Aggregicoccus sp. 17bor-14: one gene and its partner. The protein of the gene in region 1 binds, or shares a complex with, the protein of each later gene. Links are inferred from orthologs where the notes say so. Each region holds a gene or a part of one and is shown on either strand. Other genes may lie near its edges. The genes, in order: grxC and FGE12_RS09455.

Region 1 (3,093 bases):
CTCGCCCTCGATGAGCAGGCTCAGGTCCTCGTGCGCCGCGGCGTGGCGCAGCAGGGCGAAGGCGTGGCGCATGCGCTCGCTCGCGCCCACCAGCTGCCCGAAGCGCGCGTCCGCGCTCAGCTCGAGCTCGCGCGCGCCGGTCTCCCCGCGCACGAGCAAGCGGGTCGCGCCCAGCTGCAGGCGCTCGCCGGGCTGCAGCGGGGCGTGGAGCACGCCGCGCCCCTCGAGCAGCGTGCCGTTGCGGCTGCCCAGGTCGCGCACGCGCAGGCCGCGCGCATCGCGCTCGAGCTCCACGTGGCGGCGGCTCACGGTGGGGTCGCTGAGGACGAGGTCGTTGTCCTCGCCGCTGCCCACGCGCAGCAGGTCCTCGGAGGTCTCCACCCGCAGGCCCGCGTCCGGCCCGGCGAGCACCTCCACGGCCCAGGTGGCCACGCGCACGCGCGGAGGCGGGAGGGGGGCGCGCAGCGACTGCGTCTGGGGTTGCTGGTCCGCCATCGGCCTCGGAGCCCTCCCTCCGCGTCGGGCCCGCCCCTCGAGGGAGGGGTCGGGCGCCTGCTTGCGCACACGCGGGTACCTGTTTACGGGTGAGAGCACATGGCGGGCAAGACAAACAGTCGACACACGCAGCGCGTCACGCTCGCGAGCCCCGCGCGGCTCGAGGGCCCCCGGGGCCCGGTGCGCGGCACCTGCCGCTCCCTGAGCCAGGGCGGGCTCTACTTCCTCGGGGCGCAGCTGCCCCTGGGCCAGCAGCTCTCGCTCGCCGTCGAGCTGCCGCGGCTGGGGCGGGTGGAGGCCGTGGGCGAGGTGCGCTACCACCACGCCTCGCTCGAGGGGCAGGGCATGGGGCTGCGCTTCACGCGCCTGGGCCAGGACAGCCTCGCGCGCATCCAGGACTTCGTGGCCAGCGTGGGCGCGGGGTAGGGCGCTCAGTACTTCGCTGGCGCGTCACTCGCGGGGAAGGACTCCTTGGACATCTCGTCCTCCACGGAGTCGCTGCGGTGGCCGGCGTCCCCCAGCGTCCCGCCGCTCTTCACGCTGGCGTTCGTCTGGCTCTTGCTCTCGCGCACCGGGGTGGACTTGGCGCGGCTCTTCTTGCCGCTGCTGGAGCTGCTGCCCGAAGCTCCGGCCGACGCGCCCTCCATCTGGCCCAGCTTCGCGCCGAGCAGGTTCTTCGCGCGCTCGGCGAGGTCGCGGTTCTGCTCCTGGCAGTCGCGGAAGAACTCCTCGAGCTCGCGGTCACCGGCCTCCTGCGCATCCCGGATGTACTGGTCGCAGGCGTCCGCCCCCTTGAGGGAGTGGTACAGGTTGCTCACCAGGTTGTAGGTGACGTCCCGGGCTCCGGTCTTCTGCTCGCTCGCCATGTCGTGCGCTCCGTTCGCGTGGGTGGGGGCAAATGCTTTGCCCTCCAAGGTAGGCACGCGGGAGCGCAGGCTGCGGGCGAGCGGGGGTGCTCGCCCGGACGCTCAGGCGCCGAGCATCGGGTCCAGGCGGCCCTCGGAGTCGAGGCGCGCGAGGTCGCTGTAGCCACCCACGTGGGTGTCCCCGATGAAGATCTGGGGCACCGTGCGCTGGCCGCCGCTCATCTCCACGAGCTTCGTGCGCGCGGCGTCGTCACCGGTGACGTCCACCTCCTGGTAGTCCACGCCCTTGCGCTTGAGCAGGTCCTTCGCGCGGACGCAAAAGCCGCAGTAGGTGGTGGTGAAGATCTTCACTGGCTTCACGGTGCTGCCTCCTGGAGTGGGGATGAAAAGAGGGGGATCGGGTGAAAGCTAAGGGTCCGGGCGCGGGCGTGCCACGCTCGCGTGAGGGCCCCAGAGCCGGAAAAACAGACGGCCCCCGGCTCGAGGAGCCGGAGGCCGTCTTGAGATGCGTGAGGCAGGAAAGGGGTGCGACTTACATCCCCATGCCGCCCATACCGCCCATGCCGCCCATGCCGCCGGCGGGCATGCCCTTGGCGTCGTCGTCCTTCGGGCGGTCGGCGACCATCGCCTCGGTGGTGAGCATGAGGGAGGCCACGGACGCCGCGTTCTGCAGCGCGTAGCGGCTCACCTTGGCCGGGTCGATGACGCCCGCGGCGAGCAGGTCCTCGTAGACGCCGGTCGCGGCGTTGAAGCCGAACGAGCCGGAGCCCTCGCGCACCTTGTTCACGATCACGCTGCCCTCGAGGCCGCCGTTGCCCACGATCTGGCGCAGGGGCTCCTCGACCGAGCGGCGGATGATGTCCACGCCGAACTTCTCACCCTCGTCCACCTTGAGGGTGTCCAGCGCCTTGGAGCAGCGCAGCAGGGCCACGCCGCCGCCCGGGACCACGCCCTCCTCGACCGCCGCGCGGGTCGCGTTGAGCGCGTCCTCCACGCGGGCCTTCTTCTCCTTCATCTCGGTCTCGGTCGCCGCGCCCACGTTGATCACGGCCACGCCGCCCACGAGCTTCGCGAGGCGCTCCTGCAGCTTCTCGCGGTCGTAGTCGCTGCTGGTCTCCTCGATCTGGGCGCGGATCTGCTTCACGCGCGCCTCGATCTCCTTCTGCGCACCCGCACCGTCGATGATGGTGGTGTTGTCCTTGTCGATGGTGATCCGCTTCGCGCGGCCCAGGTCGTTCAGGGTCAGGGTGTCCAGCTTGATGCCCAGGTCCTCGGCGATCATCTTGCCGCCCGTCAGGGTGGCGATGTCCTCGAGCATGGCCTTGCGGCGGTCACCGAAGCCCGGCGCCTTCACCGCCGCCACGTTGAGCACGCCGCGGATCTTGTTCACCACCAGGGTGGCCAGGGCCTCGCCCTCGACCTCCTCGGCGATGATCAGGAGGGGCTTGCCAGAGCGCGCCACCTGCTCGAGCACGGGGAGCAGGTCCTTCATCGACGAGACCTTCTTCTCGTTGATGAGGATGTAGGGGTCCTGGAGGACCACCTCCATGCGCTCCGGGTCGGTCACGAAGTAGGGGCTGAGGTAGCCGCGGTCGAACTGCATGCCCTCGACCACGTCCAGGGTGGTCTCGAGGCCCTTCGCCTCCTCGACCGTGATGACGCCCTCCTTGCCGACCTTCTCCATCGCGTCCGCGATGATCTGGCCGATGGTGGTGTCGCCGTTGGCGGAGAT
Region 2 (3,314 bases), 120 kb from region 1 along the record:
GACGATCGAGTCGCCCGTCGCGAAGAACGCCACCAGCCGGTGGATGAGGTGGCGCTCCGCGTCCGTCATCTTCGAGCGCAGGTCCACCAGGTCCGTGGAGAAGTCCACCTCCTCCACGGTCCACGTGTTCTTGATGGCGTTTCGGTACATCTCGTAGAAGGCCGGGTATGCCATCGGGCGCAGCGTGAGGTTCATCCCGGGGTCGAGCAGCATGGTGTTCACGTCCTTCTAGGTGAGGCTGGAGGGCAAGAGGGGCCGCCGCGGTTCACGCAGCGGCCCCTGGAAATGCGTCACGGTGGTGACGGCTCTACTGGCAGGCCTCGCAGGCCTCGGGGTTCTCGAGGCTGCAGGCGATCGCCTCGGCGTCCGCGAACTGCTTCGGGGCGGGAGCCGCGGCGGGCGCCGCCTGGGCGGGGGCCTGCGTGGGCGCGAGCCCGGTGGGTGCGGCCTGCGTGGTGCCGGAGGCGATGGTGGTCTTCGCGATGCGGGTCGCCGGGCGGCTGCGCAGGTAGTACGTGGTCTTCAGGCCCTTCTGCCACGCGTACATGTACATGGAGCTGAGCTTGCCGATGTTCGGGCTCTCCACGAACAGGTTGAGGCTCTGGCTCTGGTCGATGAAGGCGCCGCGGTCGGCCGCCATGTCGATGAGCGAGCGCATGGGGATCTCCCACGCGGTGCGGTAGATGGCGCGCAGCTGCTCGGGCAGCTCGGTGAGGTCCTGCACGCTGCCTTCCGCGAGCTTGATGCGGTTGCGGATGGACTCGTTCCACAGCCCCAGCGCCTGCAGATCGCGCACGAGGTAGCGGTTCACCTGGAGGAAGTCACCCGAGAGCGTCTCGCGCTTGAACAGGTTGCTCACCTGCGGCTCGATGCACTCGTAGCAGCCCGCGATGGAGGCGATGGTCGCCGTGGGGGCGATGGCGATCATCAGCGAGTTGCGCAGGCCGCTCTTCATGATGCGCTGGCGCAGCGCGTCCCAGCGCGCGGTGTCCTCGGGCACCACGCCCCAGTGGTCGAACTGCAGCTCGCCCTTGGCCGCGCGCGTCTCCTTGAAGGCGGCGTGGGGACCATTCTGCTCGGCGAGCTCGCAGCTCGTGGTGAGGGCCGCGAAGTAGATCTCCTCCTGGATCTTCTTGCCCAGCGCGCGCGCCTCGGGCGCGTCGAAGGCGAGCTTGAGCTGGAAGAAGACGTCCTGCAGGCCCATCACGCCCAGGCCCACCGGGCGCCAGCGGCGGTTGGACGCCGCGGCGGTGTCGATGGGGTAGTAGTTGAGGTCGATGACCTTATCGAGCTGCCGCATCGCGAGCCGCACGTTGGCCGCGAGGCGCTCGAAGTCGAACTTCCCGCTCACCACGTGGCGGCCGAGGTTCAGGCTGCCCAGGTTGCACACCGCCGTCTCGCTGTTGCTGGTGACCTCGAGGATCTCCGTGCACAGGTTGGACAGGTGGATGACGTTGCCGGGGGCGCCGGTCTGGTTGCTCTTCTTGTTGCTGTGGTCCTTGAAGGTCATCCAGCCGTTGCCGGTCTGGGCGAGCGTCTTCATCAGGCGCGCGTAGAGCTCGCGGGCCTTGAACTTCTTGACCGCGAGGCCCTTCGCCTCGGCCTCGAGGTAGGCGCTCTCGAAGGCCTCACCGAAGAGGTCGGTGAAGTGCGGGACGGCCTTGGGGTCGAAGAGGCTCCAGTCGCCGTCCTGCTCCACGCGCTTCATGAAGAGGTCCGGCACCCAGTTGGCCAGGTTCAGGTTGTGGGTGCGGCGCGCCTCGTCGCCCGTGTTCTCGCGCAGCTCGAGGAAGTCCTCGAGGTCCGCGTGCCAGGTCTCGAGGTACACGCAGCACGCGCCCTTGCGCTTGCCGCCCTGGTTCACCGCGGCGACCGACGCATCCAGGGTCTTGAGCCAGGGAACGATGCCGTTGGAGTGGCCGTTGGTGCTCTTGATGAGGCTGCCGCGCGCGCGCACCCGGTGGTACGCCACCCCGATGCCTCCGCTGAACTTGGAGAGCATCGCGATGTCCGCGTAGCGCTGGTAGATGGCGCTCAGGTCGTCCTGGGGCGAGTCCAGCAGGAAGCAGCTGCTGAGCTGCTCGTGGCGGGTGCCCGAGTTGAAGAGGGTGGGGGAGGAGGGCAGGTACTCGAGCGAGCTGAACAGGTGGTAGAGCTCGATCGCGTCCTTGGCGTTCTCCGTCAGGGCGCAGGCCACGCGCAGGAAGAAGTCCTGCGGGGTCTCGATGACCTCGCGGGTCTGCGGGTTCTTGAGCAGGTAGCGGTCGTAGACCGTGCGCAGGCCGAAGTACTCGAAGAGGTCGTTGCGCGAGGGATCGATCGCGCTGTTGAGCTTGCGGCTGTTGGTCTGCACGAACTGCAGCAGCCGGTCCGCGATCAGACCGTGGCGGTGCCCGGCGGCGACGGACTGGCTGAAGGAGTGGATCTCCTGGTTGCTGACCTCCTTCTGGATGAAGGTGGACAGCAGGCGGGCGCTGAGGCGCGCGTACTCGGGCTCCTCCACGATGAGGGCGGCGGCGGTCTGGATGGAGAGGCTGTCCAGCTCGCGCGTGGTGGCGCCGTCGTAGAGCCCGCTGATGGTCTTGGTGGCCACGCGCATGGCGTCCACGCGGCTGAGGCCGAAGCAGTTGCGGCCCACCGCGCGGACGATCTTGTTCACGTCCACGGGCTCGGAGCCGCCGTTGCGCTTCTTGACCCGCATCATCGTGGGCAGCACCTCGTTCGGCGGCGAGGTGAGGGCGAAGGAGTCAGCGGCGGCAGCGGTGGCGGGCTTCACAGGCGACTCGGCGTTCACTCGGACTTCTCCTGGCATGGCGACGGACTTCCCCCGGGCATAGGCCCGCCTTACAGGAGCCTACAGGAGGCCCCCGTCATGACTCGGCAATGGCTCGCCGTGCGCCACTCCACGCGAGTGGAGGTGCGGTCACATGTCGCGTCGGACGCGACCTATCGATGAAGTTTTGGGCTGTGGCGGAGGGCGGGCTTCAGCAGCAACGAAGCGCAAGGTATGGGGCCCACCCTGACCTGTCAACGCTAGATCTGGGGGTTTCCGGCGCGGGCGCTGGCCCTTGAGTTGCAATCTACGATCACGTGGCAGGGGCGTCAGTTTTTCTCCCACTGACGCCCGGAGGACAGTGCCGCGGGGCCGGATTTCCGGTCCCACGGAAGTGTCCGCAAGCCCCCTCAGGGAGCCCGCGAACCCCCGTCACCGACCGCGCCGGGACCGGCCGCGGAAGGGCCCTGGGCGGGCGCTGGCGCGACCGCAGGCGAGCCCCCCGACCCGGAGGTGGGGGCTGTAGCACCCTGTGCCGCGG

Evidence for each region.
Region 2: the proteins of grxC (region 1) and FGE12_RS09455 are in contact, whole or in part, in an NMR structure (PDB 1QFN), measured with the Escherichia coli proteins. The link is inferred for Aggregicoccus sp. 17bor-14 from one-to-one orthologs.

The regions. Positions count from the first base shown.
Region 1 is NZ_VJZZ01000004.1:52,165-55,257, reverse strand. Bases 93-2,873 are described here. They hold grxC (glutaredoxin 3), read right to left. Parts: upstream 1,722-2,873; coding sequence 1,464-1,721; downstream 93-1,463. Other genes in these bases: groL (chaperonin GroEL), read right to left, coding at 1,894-2,873; FGE12_RS08950 (hypothetical protein), read right to left, coding at 927-1,361; FGE12_RS08955 (PilZ domain-containing protein), read left to right, coding at 595-921; FGE12_RS08960 (sigma 54-interacting transcriptional regulator), read right to left, coding at 93-495. Outside these bases: more of FGE12_RS08960, read right to left, coding at 1-92; more of groL, read right to left, coding at 2,874-3,093. UniProt on the Escherichia coli protein: The disulfide bond functions as an electron carrier in the glutathione-dependent synthesis of deoxyribonucleotides by the enzyme ribonucleotide reductase.
Region 2 is NZ_VJZZ01000004.1:174,429-177,742, reverse strand. The notes cover bases 7-3,008. They hold FGE12_RS09455 (ribonucleoside-diphosphate reductase subunit alpha), read right to left. Parts: upstream 2,705-3,008; coding sequence 308-2,704; downstream 7-307. Other genes in these bases: FGE12_RS09460 (ribonucleotide-diphosphate reductase subunit beta), read right to left, coding at 7-213. Outside these bases: more of FGE12_RS09460, read right to left, coding at 1-6; FGE12_RS09450 (IF-2 protein), read right to left, coding at 3,184-3,314. UniProt on the Escherichia coli protein: Provides the precursors necessary for DNA synthesis. Catalyzes the biosynthesis of deoxyribonucleotides from the corresponding ribonucleotides.